DNA from 3 places in the Mesorhizobium sp. M1217 genome. Region 1 is predicted to be linked to each of the others. Evidence: predicted binding sites of a transcription regulator. Region 1 holds the regulator's gene; each other region holds the start of a gene.

The links. Region 1 encodes PhoB, which activates phosphate uptake and scavenging genes when phosphate is short. Its sites were predicted from a motif close to TGTCATNNANCTGTCAT; they were not measured.
Region 2: a site for PhoB is predicted at 9,063-9,079, ahead of phnF (phosphonate metabolism transcriptional regulator PhnF). Genes of this name have one in related genera too.
Region 3: a site for PhoB is predicted at 5,752-5,768, ahead of ugpB (sn-glycerol-3-phosphate ABC transporter substrate-binding protein UgpB). Genes of this name have one in related genera too.

The regions. Positions count from the first base shown of each region.
Region 1 is NZ_JAMYMA010000002.1:68,814-78,949, forward strand. Features, by position in the region: partial or broken gene NKH37_RS02980 (CHASE domain-containing protein) at 1-1,338, opposite strand, end outside; gene NKH37_RS02985 (ATP-binding cassette domain-containing protein) at 1,469-2,263, opposite strand; gene NKH37_RS02990 (sugar ABC transporter permease) at 2,341-3,705, opposite strand; gene xylF (D-xylose ABC transporter substrate-binding protein) at 3,848-4,888, opposite strand; gene NKH37_RS03000 (ROK family protein) at 5,175-6,419, shown strand; gene phoB (phosphate regulon transcriptional regulator PhoB) at 6,429-7,118, opposite strand; gene phoU (phosphate signaling complex protein PhoU) at 7,135-7,842, opposite strand; gene pstB (phosphate ABC transporter ATP-binding protein PstB) at 7,875-8,678, opposite strand; gene pstA (phosphate ABC transporter permease PstA) at 8,675-9,526, opposite strand; gene pstC (phosphate ABC transporter permease subunit PstC) at 9,530-10,136, opposite strand, start outside.
Region 2 is NZ_JAMYMA010000012.1:25,281-35,416, forward strand. Features, by position in the region: gene NKH37_RS20500 (DUF2946 family protein) at 93-449, opposite strand; gene NKH37_RS20505 (GntR family transcriptional regulator) at 569-1,471, opposite strand; gene NKH37_RS20510 (UxaA family hydrolase) at 1,726-3,231, shown strand; gene NKH37_RS20515 (ABC transporter substrate-binding protein) at 3,564-4,559, shown strand; gene NKH37_RS20520 (sugar ABC transporter ATP-binding protein) at 4,663-6,216, shown strand; gene NKH37_RS20525 (ABC transporter permease) at 6,213-7,178, shown strand; gene NKH37_RS20530 (zinc-binding alcohol dehydrogenase family protein) at 7,248-8,264, shown strand; gene phnF (phosphonate metabolism transcriptional regulator PhnF) at 8,283-9,026, opposite strand; gene phnG (phosphonate C-P lyase system protein PhnG) at 9,161-9,622, shown strand; gene phnH (phosphonate C-P lyase system protein PhnH) at 9,622-10,136, shown strand, end outside.
Region 3 is NZ_JAMYMA010000012.1:147,684-157,819, reverse strand. Features, by position in the region: gene lysA (diaminopimelate decarboxylase) at 1-689, opposite strand, end outside; gene NKH37_RS21150 (hypothetical protein) at 706-912, opposite strand; gene argH (argininosuccinate lyase) at 983-2,383, opposite strand; gene tlpA (thiol:disulfide interchange protein TlpA) at 2,419-3,102, shown strand; gene NKH37_RS21135 (bifunctional diguanylate cyclase/phosphodiesterase) at 3,105-5,537, opposite strand; gene ugpB (sn-glycerol-3-phosphate ABC transporter substrate-binding protein UgpB) at 5,831-7,141, shown strand; gene ugpA (sn-glycerol-3-phosphate ABC transporter permease UgpA) at 7,327-8,211, shown strand; gene ugpE (sn-glycerol-3-phosphate ABC transporter permease UgpE) at 8,220-9,068, shown strand; gene NKH37_RS21115 (sn-glycerol-3-phosphate import ATP-binding protein UgpC) at 9,076-10,136, shown strand, end outside.

The DNA of each region.
Region 1 (10,136 bases):
GGCCGAGTGCCTGCGTCGTCTTTTCATCGAGAAGAACCTGCGGTCCCGACAGCAGCCCTTCAGGAAGCTCGCTGCCGAACACCTGGCCTAGCTCGATGCGCAGCAGGTCGCCGAGATCGGCTTTCCGCCAGCGTGAGCGCGTCAGCATGTCCTGGGAAGCCGCCATCGCCTGCAGCCGGGCCGAGAAAGAAGCCGAGAATTCCTGGACGTCGGTGGTGTGCGATGCTGTCTGGCGCGCGATTGCCAGCACCCGCGTGATCGAGTTCTTGATGCGATGCTTCATCTCCTGCAGCATCAGGTCTTTTTCCAGCAGGCTCTTTTCGGTCGTTTCGTGAAGCAGCGAGACCGCCTCATAGGCCCGCTCCTGATAGCGGGCCACCAGCGCGATGGCGCCCGCAAGCAGCAGTCCGAACAATCCGAGCATCACCGGGATGGCGCGCGAGGAAGGTTGCGAGAAAGCACTTGTCCCCTGAACAGGACGACCCACGGCCGGCCGGCGACGGTGATCTTGCGGGTGACCAGCAGCCTGTCGCCGAGGCTCGAAACAGGCGGCGTTTCCGATTGGAACAGCAGGTTGTCGCTGTCCACCGTGCCGTCATAGATCTCGGTGTTGACCGGCAGCAATGGTGCCCGGCTGAGCGCAGCCTGGAACAGATCACGGGCGCGGAAGGCCGCATAAAGGAAGCCGGCAGTCGAGGATCTCGTCGCGTTCACGGCGTCCGGCGCGGTTTCGACATTGAGCCGGACGAAGACGAGGAACCCGGTAAAGGTCTGCGCGGCACCCGTATCCTTGCCGAACTGCACGAGCCCGCTGGCGTGCTGCTGGTCGTCGGTCATCGCCTTTTCGATCGCCTCGCGCCGCGCCGGCCCGGTGAACATGTCGTAGCCGATGCTGGATTTGTTGGACGGATCCAGCGGTTCGAACAGCACGATGGGCGTACGCCACGGTAAGTTCGTGTCGGGATAGATCGGATGGCTTGCGCCGTGATCGTGCAGGATGTCGCGCTCGACCGCCGCCTCGTTGCCAGTTTTCGCCAGGCGAAGGAAACCGATGCCGCGCAGGCCGGCGAAATTATTCTCGATGTCGAGCGCGTTGAAGAAGGCCTTGAACTCGCCCTGCGAGATACCGCCATTGCGTGCGTCGAACAGCGCCCGGGTCGAACGCAGCAGCGACAGGTCCAGGTCGATGCGGCTTTCGATCCGGTTAAGCGCGTCGTCTGCCGTCGCCTCGAATTTAATGCGGGCCGCCTCCTGGGTGGCAAAATAGGCAAAACCCGCCATCGTCAGGCTGATCAGCGCGACGGCGATAAAAGCGACGGTCGGAAAAAGCTTCTTCAATTGCTGATACGTCCCGATGGACGGTTCGGCATCTTTATGGGCAAGTCCTGACGCCAACACAATGGCGAGGCCAATGCATGGTGACGGCTGGCACATTTTGGCGGCTTGTGATTAGCCGGCTAATTCTCGTTCATGCGGCGATCTTCAGCGCGCCCGGCCCCGGAATGGCGCCGGGTGGGCACTTGCCGAGGATGATCATGCCGAGCACCTCGTCCTGGGTGACGTCGGTTGTGCGCGTCGTTCCGACAACCCGACCGTTCTTCATGACGCAGACACGGTCGGCAAGCTCGAACACGTCGTGAATATCATGGCTGATCAGGAAGATGCCGATGCCGTCGGACTTGAGCTGCCTGACCAGTTCGCCGACCTGCGCCGTCTCTTGCGGCCCGAGTGCCGCCGTCGGCTCGTCCATGATCAGGATGCGAGCATTGAACAGGATGGCGCGGGCGATCGCCACCGACTGCCGCTGGCCGCCCGAAAGCTTTACCACCGGCTCCTTGAAGCGTTGGAAACGCGGATTGAGCCTGCCCATCACCTTGCGCGCCTCGGCCTCCATGGCGACGTCGTCGAGCGTACCCCAGCCGGTCATCAGCTCGCGGCCGAGAAACAGGTTGGCGGCCGCATCGACATTGTCGGCCAGCGCCAGCGTCTGGTAGATCGTCTCGATGCCGTACTTCTTGGCGTCGCGGGGATTGGAGATCGAAGCTTCCTCGCCGTTGACGAAAATCTGGCCCGCATCGCGCTTGTAGGCGCCGGACAGGATTTTTATCAACGTCGATTTGCCGGCACCGTTGTGACCGAGCAAAGCCATCACCTCGCCCGGGAAAAGGTCGACAGAGGCATCGTCGACGGCGCGAATGCCGCCGAAAGCGATGGAGATGTTGCGCATGTCGATCAGCGGCGTGGGAGCGGTTTTGTCTGCCATGCTCGTCCTTCCTCCCTATAGATCCTGCTTGAGCATCAAGTTGTACGAAAACCGGTTTCCACCTTGCGGGATCATGCTCAGACCCGTTTGCGATAGACGGTATCGAGCCACACCGCGACCACCAGCACGGCTCCGACAACGATGCTCTGCAGCGGCGAATCGATGCCGAGCAGCACCATACCGGACTGCAGCGACTGCATCAAAAGCGCGCCGAGCATGGCGCCGAGCACTGTGCCGGAGCCGCCGGCGAGCGACGTGCCGCCGATCACCGCCGCCGCGATGACCAGGAGCTCGTCCAGCGTGCCCAGCGCATTGGTCGACGAGTTCTGCCTGGCTGACGAGATCGCTGCGGCGATCGTCGCCAGCACGCCCATGATCATGAACACCTTCATGGTCACCCAGCGCGTGTTGATACCGGCAAGGTTGGCTGCTTCCGGATTGCCGCCGATGGCGAAGACATAGCGGCCGAAACGGGTACGCTTGGCGATGAAGGTCATGATCAGCCCTACGGCTACAGCCATCAGCACGGGTATGGCGATGCCATGGGCGATGAACAGCCCGCCTTCGGGAACGGTTATATTGTTGGCCGCCGCATATCTGTTCACGATGCCGACCGGCCAAGGATAGGAATTGGCAAGCCATATGGCGCCCATGATGACAAGGCAAGTGACGGCCCCGAGGAACGTCTCGGCCCAGATCGGGCGTAACGGGAAGCGGAACCGCTTGCGCTGCACCCGCCCGTTGAGCAGCATGAACACAACCGCCAGGCACGCGACAATTCCGACGATCCAGCTCCATCGCGCACCGATCGAACCCGTCGGTCCGCCGCCCATCAGCTGGAAAGTGGCATCCAGCGGCGCAATCGTCTGCCCACTGGCGACCCACCATGCGGCACCCCGCCAGACCAGAAGGCCGCCCAGCGTCACGATGAAGGCCGGCACCTCGAGATAAGCGATGATGTATCCCTGGAACGCTCCGATCAGAAGGCCAAGCGCGAGGCCGATGGCCAGCGCCAGGATCCAGATCCAGGGGTTGCCTAATTGCAGACCGACCATTCGCACCAGGAAATGCACCTGCGCAAAACCCATGACCACGCCGATCAGGCCTTCGGCGGAGCCGACCGACAGGTCGATATTGCGCATGACGATAACCAGCACCATTCCGGCGGCCATTATGGCCACGGCCGAAGTCTGCACCGACAGGTTCCAGAGATTGCGTGGCGTCAGGAAGGTCCGGCTGTCGAAGTCGAACGGATTGACGCCGAGCCGTACGCTAGAAATGACATGCAGGCCGACCCAGATGACCAGCAGCGCGCCGACCATGCCGAGCATGCGCGTGTCGAGTTCGGTTGCCTTGAGAAATCGGGCAACAATGCCGAGTTCGGATTCCCGTGCCCGGTCTGTCGTGCTGTCGACCGGCGTGTTGGACGTCGTGTCGGTCATGATGTTTCTCCCGCCGGGTTGCCGTCTGCCGCGGATGCCGGAAGCAGCCTAGAAGTTATCCGCCGGAAGCGGAAAAACAACTCTTGTTGGAAAAACGCCGCGGCGAGCGGCCGCGGCGTTCGGACTTTTCGGAAACGTCGGCTCAGTTGCAGACTGCAACAGTGCCAGCCGTCACCCCGGCGCAGACCTCTTCTTTCTTGATCCAGCCGGCGTCGATGACGACGTTGAGGTTGTCCTTGGTGATGGCGACCGGGGTCAGGAACAGCGACTTGACGGTATTGCCGCCGGGCGTGGTGAAATCCTTCACGCCGGCAATGTCGGTCATCTGCTTGCCGTCGGCCAGTTGCGAGGCGATCTCGGCGGCATTCTTGCCGAGCTCGCGCGCATCCTTCCACACCGACACGGTCTGTGTGCCGAGCGCGATGCGGTTCAGCGCGGCGTGGTCGCCGTCCTGGCCCGAAACCGGAACCGATCCGGCCAGCCCTTGCGCCGTCAGCGCGGCGACGACGCCGCCGGCAGTGCCGTCATTAGCGGCGACCACGGCATCGACCTTGTTGTCGTTGGCGGTCAGGAACTGTTCCATGTTCTTCTGAGCGTTGGCCGGCAGCCAGCCGTCCGTATAGGCCTCGCCGACATTCTTGATCTTGCCGCCGTCAATGGCCTCCTTCAGCACCTCCATCGAACCGGCAAACAGGAAATCGGCATTCGGATCGGAACCCGAACCCTTGATGAAGACGTAGTTGCCTTCCGGCTTCACCTTGAAGACTTCGCGGGCCTGCATGCGGCCGACTTCCTTGTTGTCGAAGGTCAGATAGAACACGTCCTTGTTCTCGATCAGCCGGTCATAGCCGACGACCGGGATGCCTTCGTCCAGTGCCTTCTGCACGGCCGGCCCGATGGCCGAGGCGTCCTGCGCCAGGATGATCAGTGCGCTGGCGCCCTGCGAGATCAGGCTCTCGACGTCGGTGAGCTGCTTGCCGGGGTTGGACTGTGCGTCGGCGGAAATATACTTGTCGCCTGCGGCCTCAATGGCCGCCTTCATTGCGGCCTCGTCGGTCTTCCAGCGCTCTTCCTGGAAGTTCGACCAGGAAACGCCGATGACCTTGTCTTTAGCCTGCGCCACCGACGCCAGCGCCAGCGTCATGGCGACACCCGCCAGAATGGCGGTCGTGAATTTCTTCATCATATCCTCCCTGCGCCGCGTACGGCGTGACCAATTGGCTCAAAGACCAGCTTAGAAGCTCTAATTTTTTCGAGCCTCGAAAAAATACTGGCCCGATCTCCGGCTGCTGTCAACATCGATTCTGATGGATTTTGATGACTCTGCGAGTTTTTTCGAGCGTCGGAATAAACGATGACAGCGCCACCTGCATCTGACACTATTTGCCTGCGTCCGACACTATTTGTCGGACATTACCGACGGCTTCCGGTTCATGAGCGGCCGCGGCAACCGGGAGGAAAGCAAAACAATGTCGGTCGGAATCCGCCATGACGATTTGCGCCGGCGCAACCGGGCGATGGTGATCTCGGCGGTGCGCCGGGCCGGCCAGCCATCGCGTACTGAGATCGCAGCTACTACCGGCCTCAGTCATTCGACCATATCGGCGATCTCTTCCGACCTGATACGGGAAGGCATCCTCGCCGAGAGCAAGGCAAGTGAGCCCGTTTCGTTGAAACGCGGTCGTCCGCAGGTCGGCCTCGCCCTCAACCCGGAAGCGGCGGCGGTGCTGACCGTGGTGTTGTCGCTGAATTTCCTGTCGGCCGCCATTATCGACTATACGGGACAGGTGGTCGCCGAGGAACAGCGCCGGCTGGACACGCTGACCATGCCGCGCGACGAGCTGATCCGTGAATGCATGGCCATCGTCCGGCGCCGGCTGCAGGATCCAGACCTTGACGTCCGCAGTGTCGCCCGCATCGCCCTGGCGATTCAGGGCATTACCGACTCCCCTGCACGCGCCATGCTGTGGTCGCCGATCACGCCGCAGACCGACATCGCCTTTGCCGACATGCTGGAGGACGAATTCGGCATCCCGGCAACGGTGGAGAACGACTGCAACATGATGGCGGTGGCTTTGCGCTGGCGCAATCCGGATCGCTATCGCGACGACTTCATCGCCATCCTGCTTTCGCATGGCATCGGCATGGGGCTGGTGCTGAAGGGCGAACTGTTCACCGGGACGCATTCCTCGGGTGGCGAATTTGGCCACATGATCCATCGTCCGGGCGGCGCGCTCTGCCGTTGCGGGCGGCGCGGCTGCATCGAGGCCTATGCCGGCAACTACGCCATCTGGCGCAACGCCAGGCAGATGAGCGAAGAAAGCGAACCGATCGCCGACGTCAGCGACGCCGACATGCGAGCACTGGCGGCCCGGGCGCGCGAGAAAGATGGGCCGGAACGCGAGGCCTACCGCAAGGCCGGCGAAGCGCTGGGTTTCGGTCTCGGCTCGCTGTTCGCGCTGATCGATCCGGCACCGGTCGCGATGGTCGGCGCCAGTGCCGCCGCCTTCGATCTGATCGAGCCGGCCTTGCGGAAGGCAATCGCCCAGACCGCCGGCGGCCAGCATTCGGGCTCGATCTCCTTCGATACAGAGCCGAACGAATTGCCGCTGATCCGCGAAGGCTGCGCGATGCGGGCGCTAAGCTTCGTCGACCAGGAGATTTTCGCGCCGGGCGCGCAAATGAGGCCCAGCGTCAGAAAGAACGTAGCCTGACCAGGCGGGTCAATCTTCCCTGATCGCATAGCCGGCACCGCGGATGGTGCGGATGACATCCGGCATCCGGCCGTTGTTGACGGCTTTGCGCAGCCGCCCGACATGCACGTCGACGGTGCGTTCGTCGATGTAGATTGTCTCGCCCCAGACATTATCGAGTAACTGGCTGCGCGAGAAGACACGGCCCGGATGCCGCATCATGAACTCGAGCAGCCGGAATTCGGTCGGCCCGAGCCTGATTTCGCTCTTCTTGCGATAGACCCTGTGCGATTCGCGATCGAGCACGATGTCGCCGACCTTCAGCACGCTGGACAGCACTTCCGGCTTGGCGCGCCGCAGCAGCGCCTTGACCCTGGCCATGAATTCCGGTGTCGAAAACGGTTTGACCAGATAGTCGTCGGCGCCGGTCGAAAGCCCGCGCACCCGGTCGCTCTCCTCGCCGCGCGCGGTCAGCATGATGATCGGCAGCCGCTCGGTTTCGGGGCGCACCCGCAACCGACGACAGAGCTCGATGCCGGAAACCGCTGGTATCATCCAGTCGAGCACCAAAAGGTCGGGCACATTCTCCTGCAAACGGATCTCGGCTTCGTCGCCGCGTGTCACCACCTCGACCTGGTAGCCTTCGGATTCGAGATTGTAGCGGAGCAGCACACCCAATGGCTCCTCGTCCTCCACCACCATTATGCGTGGTGCGATCATCGGCTGGGCACCCCCATCATGTCACCGGTGCGGACATTGTCGTTTCGTCCTGCTTCGGACGATTGACCGGCAATTGCTCGCCGGTCAGCACATAATACGCATTTTCGGCGATGTTGGTGACATGGTCGCCGATCCGCTCCAGATTCTTGGCGCAGAACAGCAGGTGCGTGCAAGCGGTGATGTTGCGCGGATCTTCCATCATGTAGGTCAACAGCTCGCGGAACACGGACGTGTATTTGACGTCGATGCGCTCGTCGGCGGCACGCAGCTTGGCCAACGCGGCCGCATCGCCTGCAGCATATTCCTCGATGACACCCTGCACCTGGATGAGAACCAGCTGCGCCATCGCGTCGATGGAATGCGACAGGTCCCGCGGCGTGGCGCTGAGGCCGACCGCACTCACGCGCTTGGCGATATTCTTGGCAAGGTCGCCGATGCGTTCGAGGTCGCCCGCCATGCGGATCGCTCCGACCACATGGCGAAGATCGTGGGCCATCGGCTGGCGTTTGGCGATCAGGGTGATGGCGCGGTCGTCCAGTTCGCGTTGACGCGCATCCATGATGGCGTCGTCGGAAACGACGCGTTGCGCCAGCACGTTGTCGGAATTCAACAGGGCCTTGGTCGCCCCGCCGACCATCGAACCGGCGAGGTCGGCCATGTCGCGGATCAGCTTGCTGATCTGCTCGAGATCCTCGTCGAAAGAAGCGACTGTGTGTTCGCCCATGGTCCTGTCCTCATATGCATGATCGGAACGGCTCAGCCGAAGCGGCCAGTGATGTAGTCCTGCGTGCGCTTCTCGCGGGGCGACGTGAAGATCTTCTCGGTCCGGTCGAACTCGACCAGTTCACCCAGATACATGAAGGCGGTCTGGCGCGACACGCGCGCCGCCTGCTGCATGTTGTGGGTGACGATGACGATCGTATAGTCGGCTTGCAATTCGTCGATCAGTTCCTCGATCTTGGCAGTCGACAGCGGGTCGAGGGCCGAAGCCGGTTCGTCGAGCAGAATGACTTCCGGCTTCACGGCCACGGTGCGGGCAATACAAAGCCGCTGCTGCTGGCCGCCTGACAGGCTCAAGCCGCTGGCGTTGAGCTTGTCCTTGACCTCGCCCCACAGCGCGGCCCGCTTCAACGCTTGTTCGACGCGGCCGTCCATTTCGGACTTGCCCAGATTCTCATAAAGCCTGACGCCGAAGGCGATGTTCTCGTAGATCGACATCGGGAACGGCGTCGGCTTCTGGAACACCATGCCGATCTTGGTCCTCAGGAGATTGAGGTCCTGCGAGCGGTCGAGAATGTTCTTGCCGTCGAGCAGCACCTGGCCCTCGGCTGTCTGCTTCGGGTAGAGTTCGTAGATGCGGTTGAACACACGCAGCAGCGTCGATTTCCCGCAGCCCGAAGGGCCGATGAAGGCAGTGACGCTGCGCTCGGGCAGCGACAAGGTGATGTCCTTCAACGCCTTGCTCTGGCCGTAGTAGAAGTTGAGGTTCTTGACCTCGATCTTCGTCTTCTCGGCGACCGTTTCGGTCATCGTCATGTCCGGGGACAACATCTGTGTCATCTGTCCTCTCTGCGTCCGGTAAGGCTGCGGGCGAGGATGCTCAAGCCCAGAACCGTCAGGGTGATTATGAGTGCGCCGGTCCACGCCAGTTGCTGCCATTCCTCATAAGGGCTGAGAGCGAACTGGAAGATGGTCACCGGCAGGCTGGCCATCGGCGCGTTGATATTGCTGCTCCAGAACTGGTTGTTGAGCGCGGTGAAGAGCAGCGGCGCCGTCTCGCCGGAAATGCGTGCTATCGCCAGCAATATGCCGGTGACGATGCCGGACAATGCGGCGCGGTAGGCGACCGAGCGGATCACCACCCAGCGCGGCGCGCCGATCGCGGCGCCGGCTTCACGCAACGCGTTCGGCACCAGGTTGAGCATGTCTTCAGTGGTGCGCACGACCACCGGAATGACCAGGATGGCAAGCGCAACGGCGCCGGCTATGGCCGAGAAATGTCCCATTGGCCGCACCATCAGTTCATAGACGAACAAGCCGATGATGATCGACGGCGCCGACAACAGGATGTCGTTGATGAAGCGCACGACGGTGGTGATGCGCGAGAAACGCCCATATTCGGCCATGTAGGTTCCCGCCAGCACGCCGATCGGCGTGCCGACGACAACGGCGATGATCGTCATCAGCAGGCTGCCCGCGATTGCATTGAGCAGGCCGCCGGCCTCGCCTGGCGGTGGCGTCATCTCGGTGAAGACCGCGAACGAAAGCCCGGCTGTGCCCTTATAGACCAGTGCACCGAGAATGAGCGCCAGCCAGGCAAGCCCGATGCCGGCGGCGACGACGCAAAGCGCCATCATCACCGAATTTCTGGCTTTGCGGCGGCTGTGGAGCGATGAGGATGTCGACATCGGTCAGACTCCCGTACGGGCGTCGATCCGCATCAGCATATAGCGGGCGGCGGCAAGGATCAGGAAAGTGATGACGAACAGGATCAGGCCGAGCGAAACCAGAGAGGAGGTGTAGAGATCGCCGTCGGCCTCGGTGAACTCATTGGCGATGGTCGCCGAGATCGTCGTGCCCGGCGCGAACAGAGAGGCGCTGATGCGGTGGGCGTTGCCAATGACGAAGGTCACCGCCATGGTTTCGCCGAGCGCGCGGCCGAGGCCAAGCATGACGCCGCCCATGATACCGATGCGGGTATAGGGAATGACCACGCGCCGGGTCACTTCCCAGGTCGTGCAACCGATGCCGTAGGCCGATTCCTTCAGCACCGCCGGCACCGTATCGAAGACGTCCTTGGTGATCGAGGTGATGAAGGGCAGCACCATGATGGCGAGGATCAGCGCCGAGGTCAGAAGGCCGATGCCGTAAGGAGGGCCGGCGAAAAGGCTGGATAGTCCCGGCACGCCGTGGAAGATGTTGATGATGAAGGGCTGTATCGTCGTCTGCAGGAACGGCGCGAACACGAACAGGCCCCAGATGCCGTAGATGATCGAGGGAATGCCGGCCAACAGCTCG
Region 2 (10,136 bases), on a different contig from region 1:
CCGTGGATTTTAAGAGATCGCGCCGATGCCGGTCGCGAACGATGTCGATAAACGCGCCGGCCAAGGGTGTGCGCGGCGCAAACCAGAACGGATCAGGCCGTCGCCGGTGGTGCGCGCGGATTGGACGGAGTGCGGGCGCGGGCGAAATCGCGATGCCGGAAGGCCGGCAGGAAAAAGGCGATGGTTTCGACGGAAGGGCTGCGAGACAGGCTCCCGGTGGCATCGGGCGGCGCGTAGACCGCCGAAACGAGGTTGCAGCCAAGCATGCAGCAAGCCGGCATGTGCTGCTGATGCGGATCCCCGGCCGGAAGTTGCGCCGCACCGTCATGGGTGCAGATCGTGTTGCCGAAAGCATCGAATTGCGAGGCGTTCGGCTCGATGCCGGAAGCAAACGCGCCGAACATCGACTGGAGCACGAAAAGCCAGGCCGCGGCGAACGCGACCGGCATGCTCCATCGTCTCCGGCGTATGGTCAAGAACCAGCCTCTTCACGCAGCAACGTCAGCTCTCTAGCACGGAGCCGGCGGCCGGAAAATCGCCAAAACGTTGCTGCGGCAACGCAACACAATCACGCGCGCAGCGGCTGCCTGCCCTCCGGGATCGACGTCAGCAGCGTGTGGCGGGCCGATTTCAGGTGCTTGCGGCAGGCGGCGTCGACCTTGGCGAGATCGCGCGATTTGAGCGCGGCGATATAGGCGAGATGCTCCTGGACCGCGACTTCGTTGCGCTCGCGCTCCTGCGCCTTGTTCCACTGGTAGTGGTAGTGGAAGATCATGGCGATGACGTCGTAGAAATCGACGATGAAGCGGTTGTGCGAGGCGCGGTGGATCAGCCGGTGAAAGCGCTCGTCGAGCTCGGAGAACGCGTTGAAGCGTACAGCGATCTCGCGCGCCAGCAGGCGATGCTCGTCTTCCAGGCTGTCGAGGTCGGCCCAGACCGGGCTGTCCTCGGGCAGAGCGGCAAAGGCGGCGGCCGAGCGCAGTTCGAACATCTCGCGGATTTCGGTCAGCTCCAGCGCGAAGGCGCGGGTAAAGCCTTTCAGCACCCAATGACTGTTGCGGCGCTTCTCGATCAGGCCGAAGCGCGAGAAGCGGATCAGGAATTCGCGCACGCTGGTGGTGCCGACGCCGATCTCGCGCGCCAGTTCGAGTTCGTTGATCTGCATGCCGGCCTCGGCGCCACCGGCAAGCAGCCGCCGCATGAAGGAGCGTTCGATGATCTCGGCCAGCGTGTCGGTCTCTTCCTCGGGAAAAAAATCGTCCGGCCGCGGCTCGCGCAGAACCGTCTTGCTGCGCTTGTTCCAATCGATCAGCCCGGTCTCTTCCATGCGGGCAAGGATGGTGCGGACGGTCGTGCGGCTGACGCCGAGCAGCGTGCCCAGCTCCGGCTCCGAAGGCAGGCTCCTGGTTTCGTCGAGCAGCCTAAGACCGCGATTATAGGCGTCCTTGTATACGTTGTTGCTCTTCGACATCCCCTGCCCCGTGGCGCGCCGGCGTTTGCGGCCGGCGTGAAGCTTTTCTCGCGCATGAAATCGGAATCGCTTCGGAAAACATCATGCGCAACGCTAGTTTTGGTTGTAGAGCCTACGTCGCGCATCCAAAAGACGCGTCGCGCTCTGGCGAAAAAACAATTGACGCAAAAATGTTTTTTCACGATAAAAGACATTATATGTTAAGAGCCGCGTGTCAATCCGCGCGCACCCAGGAACATACCCAGGAAGCTCCCGTGAACGCCGCAAACAGCATTCTTCTGTCTCCCGCCGACAATGTCGCGGTCGCCAATGGCCGCATCGAGATCGGCACCGTACTGCCGGGCGGCGCCGCCGCCGCCGCGCTGATCGAGCCGGGCCACAAGGTGGCGATCAAGCCGATTGCCGCCGGCGAAGCCGTGGTCAAATACGCCCAGGCAATCGGCCGTGCCACGCAGGATATCGCGCCCGGCGAGCATGTCCATTCGCACAATCTGGTCTTCGAAAGCGGGCGTTTGCCGGTGGTGCCGCCGAGCGAGGCCGTGCACGCGACCGAGGCCGACCGCGCCCGCACCTTCATGGGCTACCGCCGTGCCGACGGCCGTGCCGGCACGCGCAACTTCATCGGCATTCTCGCCAGCGTCAATTGCTCGGCCACCGTCTGCCATGCCATCGCCGACGCGGCGAACCGCACGCTTCTGCCGCAATATCCCGGCATCGACGGCTTCGTCCCGATCGTCCACGGCCAGGGCTGCGGCATGAGCGCCACCGGCGATGGCATGATGGTGCTGCACCGTACGCTGGCCGGCTATGCACGTCATCCGAATTTCGGCGGCGTGCTGATGGTCGGGCTCGGCTGCGAGGTCAACCAGCTCACCCTCTATGGCCAGAAGGGCGTCGCCGCGGGAAAACGCCATTTCAACATCCAGGAAGCCGGCGGCTCGCGCAAATCGGTCGAGAAGGCGCTGGTCGTGCTGGCCGAGATCGCCGAAGAGGTCGGCAAGCTTCAGCGTGAGCCGATCCCGGTCAGCGAGATCGTCGTCGGCCTGCAATGCGGCGGCTCCGACGGCATGTCCGGCATCACTGCCAACCCGGCGCTGGGTGCGGCCGTCGACATTTTGGCCGGCGTCGGCGGCGTCGGCATCCTCTCCGAAACGACGGAGATCTACGGCGCCGAGCACCTGCTTGCCTATCGCGCCGCAACTCCCGAGATCGCCGCCAAGCTCGACGGCTACGTGAAATGGTGGGAAGACCATGTCGCCAAGCATGGCGCATCCATCGACAACAATCCCTCGCCGGGCAACAAGCGCGGCGGCCTGACCACCATCCTGGAAAAGTCGCTCGGCGCGGTCGCCAAGGGCGGCCAGACGCCGCTCAACGGCGTCTTCGGCTATGCCGAAAAGGTCACCGGGCACGGGCTGGTGTTCATGGACACGCCCGGCTACGACCCGGTCTCGGCCACCGGCCAGGTGGCGGGTGGCGCGAACGTCATCGTCTTCACCACCGGCCGCGGCTCCTGCTTCGGCTGCCGGCCGACGCCGTCGATCAAGGTCGCCAGCAACTCGACCATGTACCACACCATGGAAGAGGACATGGACGTGAATTGCGGCGTCATCGCCTCGGGCGAAAAGACCATTGCCGGCATGGGCCGCGAGATCTTCGAACTGATCGTCGAGACAGCTTCGGGCCGCAAGACCAAGAGCGAGGAATTCGGCTACGGCGACAACGAGTTCGTGCCTTGGCACCTCGGCGCGACGCTCTAAGCCGGACCGCTCGCGACAGTCGCGAACACCTGACGTGATCGCCAGGTGTCGCAGTTCGTACACTCCCAAAAAAAGAATGAACATTCCATATTGACTGAGTGATGGAATTAATATTCCATGCGGGATATTGGAGGAGATTGGCAGCGGAGTTCCGACAGAAAGAACTCTTCCGCCCAGCCATCCGAGGCAGGCATCAAACAGCGCTTGCGCCGACTGAGTTGATGCACTATCAAAATGCGGTAAATGTTTTTTATTGATAAAGTTCCGTTTCGGCCGCGCCATCCGAATGGAGCTTCCATAACATTCACCGGGCGACTTAGGGAGGACTCCTAATGAAATTCGTGACCAGCATTCTCAATCGCCGCGCCTTCGTGGCACTCACAGCCGCCTCGATGCTTGCCGGCGTGATGCATTCGGCCCCGGCATCCGCGGCCGACGTGACCATTCCGATCATCGTCAAGGACACCACGTCCTTCTACTGGCAGATCGTTCTGGCCGGCGCCCGCAAGGCCGGCAAGGACCTGGGCGTCAACGTGCCGGAGCTCGGCGCCCAGGCCGAGACCGACGTCAACGGCCAGATCTCGATCCTCGAAAATGCCGTCGCCGGCAACCCGGCCGCCGTCGTCATCGCGCCGACCGAAGCCAAGGCGCTCGGCAAGCCGATCGACGAGGCCGCCACCAAGGTCAAGATCATCGGTATCGACTCCGGTGCCGACTCCAAGGCCTTCACCTCGTTCCTGACCACCGACAACATTCAGGGCGGCCGCGTCGCCGCTGACGGCCTTGCCGCAGCCATCGGCGAAGCCAATGGCGGCAAGGTCGAGGGCGACGTCGCCCTGATCACCGCGCTTCCGGGCGCCGGCTCGCTCGAACAGCGCGCCCAGGGTTTTAAGGAACAGCTCGCCGCCAAATATCCCGGCCTCAAGCTGGTCGCCGACAAATACGCCGACGGCCAGGCCACCACCGGCCTCAACATCGCCACCGACCTGATCACCGCCAACCCCAACCTCAAGGGCATCTTCGCCTCCAACCTGATCATGGCGCAGGGCGTCGGTCAGGCGATCGCCGAGAACAGCCTCGCAGGCAAGGTCGGGCTGGTCGGCTTCGACAGCGACGAGAAGCTGATCAAGTTCCTCAATGACGGCGTCATTTCGGCGCTCGTCGTCCAGGATCCGTACCGGATGGGCTATGACGGCATCAAGACGGCGCTTGCCGCCTCGAAGGGCGAGAAGGTCGAAGCCAATGTCGACACCGGCGCCAACCTGGTTACCAAGGCCAACATGAAGGATCCGAAGATCGACGCGCTGCTCAACCCGAAGCTCGACTGAGCATCGCCGCTGTGAACTGTTTCCGGGGCCTTTTCGCCCCGGAAACATCCCACTCGTGCCAATCGCGAGGCCAATCTTTGGGGGCCAATCTGGGAGGATTGTCATGATGTCGACGGCGCAGGAACTCCATCCGGCTCCAACGCTTGAACCGGGCAGGACCATCCTCGAACTCCGCGGGCTGGAAAAGCGCTATCCCGGCACTCACGCGCTGAAGCCGGTCGACCTCGCCTTCAAGGCCGGCGAAATCCACGCCATCGTCGGCGAGAACGGCGCCGGCAAATCCACCCTGATCAAGCTTCTGACCGGCGTCATGCCGCGCACCTCCGGCGACGTCATCTGGGAGGGCAAGCCTGCCGCATTGGCGACGCCGCATGAGGCGATGGCGCTCGGCATCAATGCCGTGCATCAGGAAGTCGTCCTGTGCCGCCATCTCACCGTCGCCGCCAACATGTTCCTCGGCGAGGAGGATTCCCGTTTCGGCATCCTGCAGCAGCGGGCTATGGTCAGGCAGGCGCAGAAGATCATCGACGATCTCGGCTTCGACCTGCCGGCGCATGTCATGCTGGGTGACCTGACCATCGGTCAGCAGCAGTTGATCGCCGCCGCCCGCGCCACCGTGCGCGGCACCAAATTCCTGATTTTCGACGAACCGACCGCCTACCTCACCCGCAAGGAGGCCGACCAGCTGTTCACGCTGATCCGCCGGCTGAAGGGCGAAGGCGTCACCATCATCTACATCAGCCATCGCATGGAAGAAGTGTTCGAGCTCGCCGACCGCGTCTCGGTGCTGCGCGACGGCACGCTGGTCGGCACCAGGAATATCGCCGAGACCAATGACGCCGAGCTGGTCAAGATGATGATCAACCGCTCGATCGAGCAGGTCTACCACAAGGAGCATTTCACCCCGGGCGCGATGCTTGTAGAAACCAGGAACCTCTCCGGCAAGGGTTTCGAAAATGTCTCGATGTCCGTCCGCGCCGGCGAGATCGTCGGCCTCTACGGCCTGATCGGCGCCGGCCGCAGCGAGTTCGTCACCACGCTCTATGGCCGACACCGCAAATCGGGCGGCCAGATCCTCTGGGAGGGCAAGGAGGTCAAGGTCAATTCAGAACACGACGCGATCAGGCTCGGCATGGCGCTGGCCCCGGAAAGCCGCCGCGACCAGGGCCTCTGCCTCAACCTGCCGGTCGGGCTCAACCTCAATCTGCCGATCTACAAGCGCATCTCGAGCAATCTGCTGATCTCCCGTGCGCAAGAAAAAGCCCAGGCCGATCGCCAGATCGCCGACCTGCGCATCAAGACGCCGACGCGAAGTGCGCTGGCCTCCAGCCTGTCCGGCGGCAATCAGCAGAAGATCGTCATCGGCAAATGGCTCGCGCACGGCGCCAAGCTGTTCATCTTCGACGAGCCGACCGTCGGCGTCGATGTCGGCACCAAGGCCGAGATCTACCGCCTGTTTGGCGCGCTGCTATCCAAGGGCGCCGGCATCATCCTGATCTCGTCCTACCTGCCCGAGGTCTATGAGCTCGCCGACACGCTGCATGTGTTCCGGCGCGGCAAGCTAGTGGCCACTCATGGGTTTCGTACCGCTGACCACGAGGAGATCCTCACCCAGGCGCTGGCCGAGAAACAAGAAAGACCGGGAGGACGGATATGAGCACCGAGGCGATCGCTGCCGAAAGGCCGAAACGCAACTACAACGCCCTGTTCGGGCTGACACTGCTGGCACTGCTGGTTCTTTTGTGGATCATCTTGTCGGTGGCGACGCCGAGCTTCGCCTCGGCCAACAACATCTCGAACCTGTTGCGGCAAGGGTCGATGATCGCCATCCTGGCGGTCGGCCAGACCTTCGTCATCATCACCGGCGGCATCGACCTTTCCGTCGGCGCCGTTGTCGGCTTCGCCACCGTCATCGTCGCGATGCTGATCAACGCCGGCACACCGGTTTTCCTAGCCATCCTGATTACCTTGCTGGTCGGCGTCGCCATTGGCATGTTCCATGGCTTCGGCATCGTCAAGATGGGCTTGCCACCCTTCATCATCACCCTGGCGACGCTGACCTCGCTGCGTGGCATCGGCCTGTTGATGACCAACGGCAACTCGATCTCGATCAACAACGACGCCTTCCAGACGTTCTCGCGCAGTTCCTTCGTCGGCGTCCCCAATCTGTTCTGGATGGTGATCCTGGTCGGCATTCCGGCCTACATCTTCCTGCACCACAGCCGCTGGGGCCGCTACCTGTTCTCGGTCGGCTCCAACGCCGAGGCATCGCGTCTGTCGGGCGTCAACGTCCAGCGCACAATCTACATGGCCTATACATTGTCGGGGCTGTGTGCGGCCTTCGTCGGCGTGCTGCTCGCGTCGCGCATCGGCATCGGCAATCCGACGCAGGCCGAGGGCTGGGAATTGCAGGCGATCGCTTCTTCGGTGATCGGCGGCACGTCGCTGTTCGGCGCTGTCGGCTCCGTGCACGGGCCGCTGCTCGGCGCCTTCATCCTTGCCACCATCAACAACGGCGCCAATCTGCTCAACGTCAACGCCTTCTGGCAGCGCATCATCACCGGCGTGCTGATCATCGTCATCGTCTATTTCGACGGGCTGCGCCGCCGCGGCAAATAGATCGCCCCTAACAGCCGCCGGCCTCGCAACAGCAGAGCCGGCGGTGCCATGAACCGACTGGATTGAAGCATGAAAGCCGTCGTCTGCCGCTCGCCCGGCGAACTTGTGCTCGAAGATCGCCCGGCGCCTGGCGCGCCGCCCTCGGGCTGGGCGCTGGTCGCGGTCAGTCATGTCGGCATCTGCGGCACCGATTATCACATTTTTGAAGGCAAGCACCCGTTCCTCGCCTATCCCCGCATCATGGGCCATGAAGTCTCGGGGACCGTGCTGGAGACCGGCCAAGGCGTCGATCTGGCAATAGGCGAAGCGGTGATCGTCAATCCCTATCTCGCCTGCGGCAAATGCATCGCCTGCCGGCAAGGCAAGCCGAATTGCTGCGTCAGGATCGAGGTGCTCGGCGTCCATCGCGACGGCGCCATGTGCGAGCAGATCCTGGTGCCGGAGCAAAATCTTTATCCGGCAAACGGCCTGTCGCTGGCCGATGCGGCCGCCGTCGAATTCCTGGCGATCGGGGCGCATGCGGTGCGGCGCTCGCTGGCTCAATCGGGCGCGCGTACCCTGGTCATCGGCGCCGGCCCGATCGGGCTCGGCACGGCGCTGTTCGCCCGCATCGCCGGGCTCGACGTGACGCTGCTCGACATGAGTGCCGAGAGGCTGGGTTTCGCCGAAAGCGAACTCGGCTTCGCGACCCTCAACGGCTCGCAGGGCGCCGCCGCTGATCTGGTGCGGCAGGCGACCGACGGCGATGGTTTTGACGCGGTCTTCGACGCCACCGGCAACACCCAGTCGGTGCAGTCGGCCTTCGCCCATGTCGCGCATGGCGGCACGCTGGTGCTGGTCAGCGTCGTCAAGGACGACATCGCCTTTTCCGATCCCGAATTCCACAAGCGCGAGATGATGCTGATCGGCAGCCGCAACGCTCTGCGCGCCGATTTCGACCATGTCGCCGCTTCAATCCGCAACGGTGCGGTGCCGCTGGCAAAGCTAGTCACCCACCGCACCATGCTTGGCGAGACGCCGCGCGACCTCGCCCGCTGGGCACATGAGAAATCCGGGCTGATCAAGGCGGTCATCCAGGTCGGATGACACAACGATAGCCGCGTCTCAAAGCGCCGACAGTTTGAGTTCGATCCGCTCGGCCGGGAAGCGCGACTCCGAAAACTGGATCGGCTGACCGTCGGGCGTGACGTTGACGGCGACCGTCACCAGCACGATGGCGCCGGGCTGCAGGTCGAGGTCGGCAAGGTCGGCGGCATCGGCATGGCGCGCCGACAGCACGGTCGATTGCCGGAGATAGTCGTCGATGCCGAAACGTGCCAGCGATGCCGTGATCGAACCGGTTTCTGCCATAGCGGCATCGATGCCGGCAAAGCGCCTGGCATCGAACCAGCCGGCAGCGCGGGACACCGGCATTCCATCGGCTTCGCCGCGCGTTTCCAGGCGTATCACATCAGCCCCCTTCGCAAGGCCTAAGCCCTCTGCGACACGACGGTTGGCCGGCTCCACCGACGACGCGAGCAAGGTGATATGCCGCTCTGACGCCTGTCCTTGCAATCCCTCGGAAAAGCGGGTGCGGGCGCCGATCGGATAGGACAGCCGCTTTCGCGACAGCACGAAGGTGCCACGCCCTTGCTCCGCCTTGAGCACACCCTCCTGCACCAGCGCTGCGATAGCGCTGCGCACCGTATGGCGGTTGACGCCATAGCGTTCGGCAAGTGCCACCTCCGGCGGCAGCGCGGCATTCTCGGGAAAATCGCCGACGGCGATCGAGTGCAGGATCTGGTCGGCGATCTGCCGCCATAGCGCGACACCGCTGCGCCGCTCGATGCTGTTGGCTTGCCCGATCATTTCCCGCCCCAATCTTTGCGCCGACCTTTTGGCCCGTGTCACGTACACGTCATAGACACGCGCTAGATAATAGATATCATTTGTATAGTTGTCTATATCAATAGACAAATGCACGCGAACGAGGAGCACCGGCCATGCGAGGACAGGAAGCGCGAGAGCAGGCCGAGCGCAAGGCCGTAATGGCGACGCTGGCGCAATCGGCCGGCGACGACATTGTCCGCCTCTGGGACGAAGCCGGCCTGCCTTGCGAAGCAGAACTTCTACGTGGCCCCGAAGCCGGCCTGGTGACCGTGCGCGGCCGCATTGGCGGTGGCGGCGCGCCGTTCAATGTCGGCGAGGCGACGGTCACCCGCGCCACGGTGCGGCTTGCGTCCGGCCATGTCGGCCACTGCTACGCGCTTGGTCGCGACAAGCAGAAGGCAAGGCTGGCGGCAATCGCCGACGCGCTCTGGCAGGATCCGGCCCACCGCAACGAGGTCGAGACCAGGATCGTCGCGCCCTTGCAAGCCGCACTGGCCAAGGCGCGTGACCAGCGCCGCGCAGAGACGGCGGCGACCAAGGTCGATTTCTTCACCATGGTACGCGGGGAAGACTGATGGACATCGCCACTCAATCCATTGAGGGCGGCTTCGCCGATCCGGTATTCAACGCGCAGACCGTATTCCGCGCCGTCATGGACGCGATGGCGCGGCCGGGCAGCGTGCAGCCGCTGCCGGCCCTCGCCCACCCCCCGGCGCCGCTGTCGGCCATCGCCGGCGCCATTGCTCTGGCGCTGTGCGACAACGACACGCCGCTCTGGCTCGACCCGGCTTTGCAGGGGTCGGCGGCGGTGAAATCCTGGCTTGGCTTCCATACCGGCGCGCCGCTGGCCAACACCCCGGCCGACGCGCATTTCGCGCTGATTGCCACGCCGGCCGAGATGATGGCGCTCGACGGGTTTTCGCAAGGCACCCAGGATTATCCCGATCGTTCGACGACGCTGATCCTTGAGGTCGGCGATCTCGTCTCCGGCGCTCCGCTGCTGCTCGAAGGCCCGGGCATCGAGAAGACGGCGACGATCGCGCCGGCGCAAATGCCGCGTCATTTCGTCGAGCAATGGAAGCAGAACAA
Region 3 (10,136 bases), on a different contig from region 1:
GCATGCCCGTCGGCACGCAACGCGCCGACCAGTTCCACCAGCAGCGCGAAGGCGTCGTCGAAGGGCTGCAATTCGGTGATCTGGCTGCCGATATGGGTATCTATGCCGGTGATCCTGATGCCCGGCAACTCAGCCGCGCGGGCATAAACCTTCCGCGCCTGCTGCCAGGGAATGCCGAACTTGTTCTCGGCCTTCCCAGTCGAAATCTTCTTGTGCGTCCTGGCGTCGACATCCGGGTTGATGCGCAGCGAGATCGGCGCGATCTTGCCCAGCGCGGTGGCGCGGGCCGACAGCAGCTCCAGCTCCGGTTCGGATTCGACGTTGAAACAGAGAATGCCGGCCGAGAGCGCAAAATCCATTTCGCGCGCGGTCTTGCCGACGCCTGAAAACAGGATCTTGCTTGCCGGAATGCCGGCAGCCAAAGCGCGGCGCAGTTCGCCTTCCGAGACCACGTCGGCGCCGGCGCCAAGCCTTGCCAGCACCTTCAGCACAGCCTGGTTGGAATTCGCCTTCATGGCATAGCAGACGAGCGCGTCGAGCCCGGCAAAAGCTTCGGCAAAGACGCGAAAATGCCTGGTCAGCGTCGCCGTCGAATAGCAATAAAACGGCGTGCCGACACTGGCGGCGATATCTGATATCGCCACGTCCTCGGCATGCAGTACGCCGTCGCGGTAGTCGAAATGGTTCACGAGATCGGTCCGAAAATCAGAGCAGCGGGTCGAGGATGAATTTCTTGTCCTCGACAGGTTTTTCCGGCTCCGGCGGCAAAGGTTGCTTGGCCTTCTCGGCGTCCTTGCGCGCCTGCACGGCTGCCGCGTAGGGCGTATCGAGCGCAGCCTTCCTGCCGCAGGCCGCAACGGTCGCCATCGCCGCTAGCAGCGTCAGCGTCACCAAAATCCTGCTTCCGGTCATCGCGTCATCCGTCCGAAACTGTTGCCCGCAGCGCTTCTATCCGAGTTTTGCGGCCATTGCACCCCGCGTCTTACGCCTTGGCTAGCCGCTTTTTCCAGTAGCGGATCTGCTTGCGCACCTCGGACGGCGCGGTGCCGCCGAAGCTTGTGCGGCTCTTTACAGAATTCTGCACGGCCAGAACCGAAAACACGTCGGCGCTGATACCGAGGTGAATGGACTGCAAATCCTGCAGCGAAAGCCTGTCGAGCCCGACCTTCTTGTCCTCGGCCAGCGCCACCGCCCGGCCAGTGATATGGTGCGCCTCGCGGAACGGCAGGCCGAGCGTGCGTACCAGCCAGTCGGCGAGGTCGGTCGCAGTCGAATAGCCGGCGCCGGCCGCCTTTTTCATCGCGGCAGTGTTCACCGTCATGTCGCGCACCATGCCGGTCATCGCCGCCAGCATCAGGTCGAGCGTCTCTGCCGCGTCGAAGACGGATTCCTTGTCTTCCTGCATGTCCTTGCCATAGGTCAGCGGCATGCCCTTCATTACCGTCAGCAGGCCGACCAGATGGCCGGTGACACGGCCGGTCTTGCCGCGCACCAGTTCGGCGGCGTCGGGGTTCTTCTTCTGCGGCATGATCGACGAACCCGTCGAGAAGCTATCCGACAGCCTGACGAAACCGAATTGCGGCGTCGACCAGATGATGATCTCTTCGGCCAGCCGCGACAGATGTGTCGCGCAGATCGCCGCCAGCCCCAAGAATTCCAGCGCGAAATCGCGGTCCGAAACGCTGTCGAGCGAATTGCGCATCGGTTCGCGAAAACCAAGCGCCGTTGCCGTCTGGTGCCGGTCGATCGGAAAGCTGGTGCCGGCAAGGGCGGCCGCACCGAGCGGGCTTTCGTCCATCCGTTCGATCGCATCGCGGACGCGCGACAGGTCGCGCGCAAACATCTCGACATAGGCCATGCAGTGGTGGCCGAAGGTCACCGGCTGCGCCGCTTGCATGTGGGTGAAGCCCGGCATCACCGTTGCCGCATGCTCCTCGGCCCGGGCGAGGAACGCTGTGATCAGGCCTTTCAGCGCCTCGGCGACACGAAAGCACTCGTCTTTGACCCAGAGCCTGAGGTCGACCGCCACCTGGTCGTTGCGCGAGCGGGCAGTGTGCAGGCGGCCGGCGGCAGGGCCGATCAAATCGGCGAGGCGGGCCTCGACATTCATGTGGATGTCTTCCAGCCTGGTCGAGAACTCGAATGTGCCGGCCCCGATCTCTGCCAGGATCGTGTTCAGCCCGTGACTGATTTTTTCTTGATCGGCCGCCGAAATAATGCCCGTTTGCGCCAGCATCTCGCTATGGGCGATCGAGCCGCGAATGTCCTGGGCATAGAGTTTGCGGTCGAACGAGATCGACGCGTTGATCGCTTCCATGATTGCGGCCGGACCCGAGGCAAAACGTCCGCCCCACATCTGGTTGCTGGCCTTCTTGTCGCTCATCGCTATAACCCGTGCTCCGGAGCAGTTTTTGAAAAATGGCAGACGGCAATAGATTTTTCCCGGCTTTGCGTCTCATCCTCGCCGCTTTGGTTGCGGGCGTGCTGGCCGGCGCGGTCGCGGTATATGTCAGGGAAAGCGGTTCTGGCAACAACGCGCCCGCGCAAGTGGCCGCCGGCGGCGGCAAGGACGACGTCGCCTGCGCCGCCAAGACCGACCATGCCAAGAAGATCGCCGCGGCCGCTACCGGTCAAGTCGCCGCGCTTTTGCCGGCGGATCCGCCGCAATCGCTGAAAAGCCTCGCCTTCAACGGCCCCGACGGCAAGCCGACGACGATCGCCGATCATGCCGGCAAGACGGTGCTGCTCAATCTGTGGGCAACATGGTGCGCACCTTGCCGCGCCGAAATGCCGGCGCTCGATGCACTGCAGAAGGAGATGGGCAGCGACGCGTTTCAGGTTGTTGCAGTCAACGTCGATGCCGGCGACGATACCAAGCCGAAGAAGTTCCTCGAGGACACCGGCGTCAAGGCGCTCGGCTATTATCGCGATGCCACCATGGCACTGTTCAACGACGTCAAGACGCGCGGCCTGGCGCTCGGTCTGCCGGTCACCATGCTGATCGATGGGCAAGGCTGCCTGATCGCCCATATGAACGGCCCGGCCGAATGGTCAGGGCCGGATGCCAAGCGTCTGGTCGAGGCAGCGCTTCAGCCGGGATAGGCTCAGACCGTGCGCAGGCGCGGCTTGAGCACGGCGATGCTTGCGCCGCGCCGGCTGGCGGCGCGGACTGCCGGAGCCGTGACGCCCGTCAACTCGCCGAATGTCTCGATCGGAGCCGGTTTGCCGAGGTAATAGCCTTGCCCGATCTCGCAAGCCTCGGCGTCAAGGAACTGCAATTCGCCCGGCGTCTCGATGCCCTCCGCCAGGACCGGCAGCCCGAGACCGCGTCCAAGCCCCAGCACGGCGCGGACGATCGCCGCGAACTGGCCGTTCTTATCGACCGATTTGATGAACGACCCGTCGATCTTGATCTTGTCGAAGGGAAAGGCGCTAAGGTTGGACAGCGAAGAATATCCGGTGCCAAAATCGTCCATCGCCACATGCACGCCAAGCGCCTTGACCTGCCTCAAGGTTGCCAATGCGCGGGGCATGTCCTTCACTAGGGCCGTTTCGGTGATCTCCAGTTCGAGCCTGCCGGGTGCGAGGCCGGATCTCGCCAGTGCGTCGTGCACCTTGCGGCTGAAGTTCGGATTGTGAAGCTGCACGGCGGAGACGTTGACGGCGACCATCAGCGGATTTGTCCAGCGAACTGCATCGTTACAAGCCGTCGTCAGCACCCAGTCGCCGATCTGCGCGATGGCGCCGCTGTCCTCGGCCACGGGGATGAAAACGGCCGGGGAAATGTCGCCCCGCTCCGGATGCTGCCAACGGACCAGGGCTTCGAAGCCGATCATCTTGCCGCTGCGGATTTCCTTCTGCGGCTGGTAGACGAGGTGGAACTCCTTGCGGGCGATCGCCTGGCGCAGTTCATGCTCCATCACGCGCTTGTCGCGGGCCGCGGTGCCCATGGCTATCTCGAAAAAACGATACGTGTCCCTGCCCTCGGTCTTGGCGCGATGGAGTGCCGTGTCGGCATGGCCGATCAGGCCGGCCTGATCTTCGGCATCCAGCGGAAAGAAGGCGATGCCGATGCTGGCCGAAACAAGGCCGGAGCCGACTGAAACCCTGTTTTCCTCCCGGATCGCCGCCAGCAAGTCCTCGGCTATGCGGCCTGCGGCCAGGGGGTCGGGGAGGTTCGGAGCTAATACGGCAAACTCGTCGCCGCCGAGACGCGCGAGCATCTGTCCGTGGCGCGGAATGCCGGAAATGCAGTGCGCCAGCTTCTGCAGCATGGCGTCACCGGCGCTGTGGCCGTAGAGGTCGTTGACTTGCTTGAACCGGTCGAGGTCAAGCAGCAGGAGCGCCAGATATCCATCCTTGCTGCCACGCTCCATCGAAGCGATTTCTGCTTCGAGCCGGGAAGAAAAGCTCCGCCGATTGGCAAGTCCGGTAAGTGGATCGAAATGCGCGAGACGGAGGATCTCTTCTTCCGCCTTCTTGCGCTCACGGATGTCGCGAACGGCAAGCACCGTATGAGGCCTGCCGCAGTAGGCGATCTTCCTGGCGATCAGCTCGACAGGAATTCTCGTGCCGTCGCTGCCCCTCAATTTCGTTTCTTGTGCCTGTTCGCCGAAGCTGGATACATCGGCTGCGCTCTGTCCATCGAACAGCTCGCCGAGTTGCATCGTGTTCAGGGTGGCTGTCGCCGTGCCCGTCAGTTTCGCCATGCTGTCATTGGCGCTGACTATGCGTGTGCCATCGCAAACGATCAGCCCTTCGACCGCGGCATTGGCGAGATCGTGCATGCGATCGGCCTCGAGCCTCTGCCGGCGAAAGCGCAGGTCGATCCACAGCGCGGCGCCTGACAGCACAAGGATTACCAGGCTGGCGACCGCTGCGGCAAAGGCCTGGGAAATGGGCTCGATGGAATGTTCGGATATTTCAATCGAGGAATCCGGAATGATCGACACCGCGCCCATCGCGATGAAATGCAAGCTGCAAATCGCCAGCGTCAAAAGCGCGGCGCCACCAAGTGTTGCGAGCGCGGACGGGCGGCGCAAGACGACAAGGAGCGCCATTGCCGCGAGCGTCCCGCCGGCCAGAAGCGATATCGCGACAAGGAGCAGGTTCCATACGATCCGGCCCTCGACCTCGAACGCCGCCATGCCGATATAGTGCATCGTCGCGATGGCGCCACCGAGAATGGCACCGCCGACGAGGAAATGGTCGATGCCGCGGCGCAAGGTGGCAACCCACATCCCAAGCGCGGTCAGGATGACGGCGGCGGCAAGCGAAAAGGCGGATAATCCCGGATTATATGCGTTTGGTATTCCCGGCGTAAACGCAGTCATGGCGATGAAATGCGTCGCCCATATGCCGAACCCGGTCGAAGTTGCGGCGATCATTAGCCAGACAAGCCGGTTTCGGTTGGTCGATCGGCCGATGTGCTTAAGGAGATTTACTGCAGAGAAGCAAGAAATGCCGCAGACGAGGGCGGCAAGTGCGACCAGTCTCAGGTCGTGCTGACTTACAATACAATTATAGACCGTCAGCATCCTGGGTTCACTCGGTCTGCCAAATAACAGGGGAGGTGTGACTGATTAGCTCTTGGAGATTATAACGAATGGTTAACCCGCGGGCCATGAGGCGGGCCTTTTCGGGGGAAAACCGATGCGCTCCGCCGAGAAGGCGGTGATGTAGTTCCTGGCGACGCTTTCGGTAGCGAGCGCACTTTAGCCGGAAGCGATGTTCATTGACCCGCAACAAAACCGTTGTCCGATTGTCATCAGCGCCACATATTGGCTTTGCGAGAGTGCCCCTTTCGCCAATGACAAACGGGAGATGAAACATGAAGTTCTTCGGCTTCGCGGCCGGTGTCGCCGCCACCTTGACCCTGCTTTCCACCACCTCCGCCTTCGCCGTCACGCAGATCAGCTGGTGGCACGCCATGACCGGCGCCAACGCCGAGGTCGTAGCCAAGATCTCCAAGGATTTCAACGCCAGCCAGAGCGACTATGAGCTCGTTCCGGTGTTCAAGGGCACCTATCCGGAGACGCTGAATGCCGGCATCGCCGCTTTCCGCGCCGGCCAGGCGCCCGATATCCTCCAGGTGTTCGACGTCGGCACCGGCGTGATGATGGCGGCCGAGGGTGCGATCAAGCCGGCGGCCGATGTGCTGACCAGTGCCGGGATGACCTTTGACAAGAGCCAGTATCTGCCCGGCATCGTCGGCTATTATTCGAAGCCGGACGGCACCATGCTGTCGTTCCCTTACAACTCCTCGTCGCCGATCCTCTACTACAACAAGGACATTTTCCAGAAGGCAGGCCTCGACGTGAACAGCCCGCCCAAGACCTGGAACGAGGTGTGGGAAGCTGCCAGGAAGATCAAGACGAGCGGCGCCGCCCCTTGCGGCTATACCTCGACCTGGCTGACCTGGATCCATCTGGAGAATTTCGCGGCGTGGAATGACGTGCCTTGGGCCACTCAGCAGAACGGCCTGGCCGGCGGCGATGTCGAACTCAAGATCAATGCGCCAATTTTCGTCAACCACTTCCAGGCGCTCGCGGACCTGGCCAAGGACGGCACGTTCAAGTATGGCGGTCGCACCTCCGAAGCCAAGCAGATATTCCTCGCTGGCGAATGCGGCATCTTCACCGAATCGTCGGGCGGCCTCGGCGATATCGTCAAGTCCGGCATGAACTATGGCATCGGCCAGCTTCCTTACGATAGCGACGCCAAGGGCGCACCACAGAACACCACGCCGGGCGGTGCCAGCCTGTGGGTGTTCGGCAACAAGTCGGACGAGGAATATAAGGGTGTTGCCGCCTTCTTTGCCTATCTGTCCAAGACCGATGTGCAGAAATATCTGCACCAGAAGTCGGGATATCTGCCTGTGACGCTCGCCGCGTATGAGGCGACCAAGAAATCAGGCTTCTATGACAAAAACCCCGGCCGCGAGACACCCATCCTGCAGATGACGGGCAAGGCGCCGACCGACAACTCGAAGGGCGTGCGCCTGCCGAATCTGCCGCAGGTGCGTGATATCCAGAATGAGGAGTTGGAGAAGATGCTGGCCGGCCAGCAAACCGCTCAGCAGGCGCTCGACAATGCGGTCACACGCGGCAACGCCGCGATCAAGGAAGCGCTGGAGAACTGACGAGATTATCTCGGTTAAAGCGCGTCGCGTTTGAATGGCCACATGCGACGCGCTTTAAGCTCTTGTTCTTATGCATGTCGTTATCCCAAAACCGCTGCGCACTTTTGGGCGACATGCGTTAGTCGGTTGAAATATCGCCCACGCGAGCTCGCGTTGGCGACACCTGGATAGTGAGGGAAATCAGCCTGTCTCCACGCGTCGTATTTCCCAACAAGATCCTGCCGTACCTGCTGGTGGCGCCACAACTCGCCATCACCCTGGTTTTCTTCTACTGGCCGGCCGGTCAGGCGCTTTACCAGTCGATGCTCAGGCAAGACCCGTTCGGGCTGAAGAGCAGGTTTGTCTGGTTTGCCAATTTCCGGAAGGTGCTGGCCGATCCGGCCTACCTCAACTCGATCAAGGTCACCGTGGTGTTCTCGCTTGCGACCGCGATCGTTGCCATGGTTGTGGCCCTGCTGCTCGCGGTCATGGCCGAGAAGGCCGTGCGCGGCAAAGGCCTCTACCGCACACTGTTGATATGGCCTTATGCCGTCGCGCCGGCGATTGCCGGCATGCTGTGGCTTTTCTTGTTCAATCCTTCGATCGGCTCGTTGGCCTATTTGCTGAGAAGCCTCGGCATCGCATGGGACCCGCTGCTCAACGGCACCCACGCCATGATCCTGCTGGTGTCGGCGGCTGCCTGGAAGCAGATCAGTTACAATTTCCTGTTCTTCGTCGCCGGCCTGCAGGCGGTGCCGAAAACGCTGATCGAGGCGGCGGCCATGGATGGCGCCGGCGAGACCAAGCGCTTCTGGACCATCGTCTTCCCGCTGCTTGCGCCGACAACCTTTTTCCTGCTGGTCGTCAACACCGTCTATGCCCTGTTCGACACGTTCGGCATCGTTCATGCCGTCACCGGGGGCGGCCCGGGCAAGACGACCGAGACGCTGGTCTACAAGGTCTACAATGACGGCTTCGTCAATCTGATCCTGGGTGACTCGGCGGCGCAGTCGGTCATCCTGATGGCCATCGTCATCGCGCTCACAGCCATCCAGTTCCGCTATGTGGAACGCAAAGTCCATTACGGCTGAGGGCAGCGATGATCGGCCAATCCCCGCTCCGCACCGTCATCGCCCATGCCGTGCTTATCCTTGGCATATTGATCGTGGTTTTTCCGATCTACTACACCTTCGTTGCCTCGACGCACACGCTGCAAACGATCCTCAGGCCGCCGCTGCCGCTGTTGCCCGGCGACCAGCTATGGAACAATTACAGCGAGGCGCTGTTCGGCGGCATCGGTCGTATCGGCGGTATCAGCGTCGGCAGACTGCTCCTCAACACCACGATCATGGCGCTCGGCGTCGCGGTGGGAAAGATCTTCATCTCGATCCTGTCGGCCTACGCGATCGTGTTCTTCCGCTTTCCGCTGCGCATGACCTTCTTCTGGCTGATCTTCATCACCTTGATGCTTCCGGTCGAGGTGCGCATTCTGCCGACCTACAAGGTGATGGTCGATCTCGGCATGATCGACACCTATGCCGGCCTGATTATCCCGCTGATCGCCTCGGCCACCGCAACGCTGCTGTTTCGCCAGTTCTTCATGACCATCCCGGGCGAACTGGTCGAGGCGGCGCGTGTCGACGGTGCCGGTCCATGGCGCTTCTTTTTCGATATTCTGGTACCGCTGTCGCGGACAAACATCGCCGCGCTGTTCGTGATCCTCTTCATCTACGGCTGGACGCAGTATCTTTGGCCGCTGCTCGTCACCAACAGCAACGACATGAACACCATCGTCATCGCGCTGCGAAAGATGGTTTCCTTCGCAGATGCCGACACCCAATGGCACCTGGTCATGGTCACCGCGATACTGGCCATCGTGCCGCCGATCCTGGTCGTGGTGCTGATGCAACGCTGGTTCGTGCGCGGCCTGGTCGAATCCGAAAAGTGAGAAGCCGATGGCGACCGTCGATCTGAAGGATGTCAAGAAGATCTATCCCGGCGGCGTCGAGGCCGTGAAGGGCGTTTCCATCGCCATTCCCGACAAGGAGCTTTGCGTGCTGGTCGGCCCCTCCGGCTGCGGCAAGTCCACGCTGCTGAGGATGATCGCCGGGCTCGAGACGATTTCGGCCGGTACAGTCGCCATCGACGGCAAGGTGGTCAACGCCATTGGCCCGACCGAGCGCGACATCGCCATGGTGTTCCAGAACTATGCGCTCTACCCGCATATGAAGGTCTACGACAACATGGCCTATGGCCTGCGCAACCGCGGCACGCCGAAGGACGAGATCGACAGCAGGGTACGCTCGACTGCCAAGGTGCTGGAGCTTTCGGGGCTGCTCGACCGGCGCCCGCGCGAGCTTTCCGGCGGTCAGCGCCAGCGTGTCGCCATGGGCCGCGCCATCGTGCGCAACCCGAAGGTCTTCCTGTTCGACGAACCGCTGTCCAACCTCGATGCGAAATTGCGCGGGCAGATGCGCGTCGAGATCAAGAATTTGCAGCGCTCGCTTGGCGTCACCTCGGTCTATGTCACCCACGACCAACTTGAGGCGATGACGCTGGCCGACATCCTTGTCGTCATGAACGCCGGCCTGGTCGAGCAGATCGGCGCGCCGCTCGACGTGTACGAGAAGCCGGCCTCGACCTTCGTTGCTTCCTTCATCGGCGCGCCGCCGATGAATCTGCTGGCCCTCACAGGGGCCTCTCCAGGCTCGGTACTGACGGACGGGACGGTGATTGGCTCGGCGCCTGGACAAAGCAAGGCGGTGACACTCGGCTTTCGTCCGGAGGATGCCGATATCACCTTCGCGGCAGAGGCGCCGGCCGGCGCGCTTGCGTTGCCGGCGACAGTGGAAGCAGTCGAGCCGGTCGGTGCCGAAAGCTTTCTCCACTGCGCGGCAGCCGGCAGCCGTATCGTCGTGCGCGTCTCAGGCCGCGCCAGCGCCAAGCCAGGCGACCAATTGCGCGTCGTGGCGAGGTCTGAAAAGCTGCACTGGTTCGATCAGGCCGGTAAACGGGT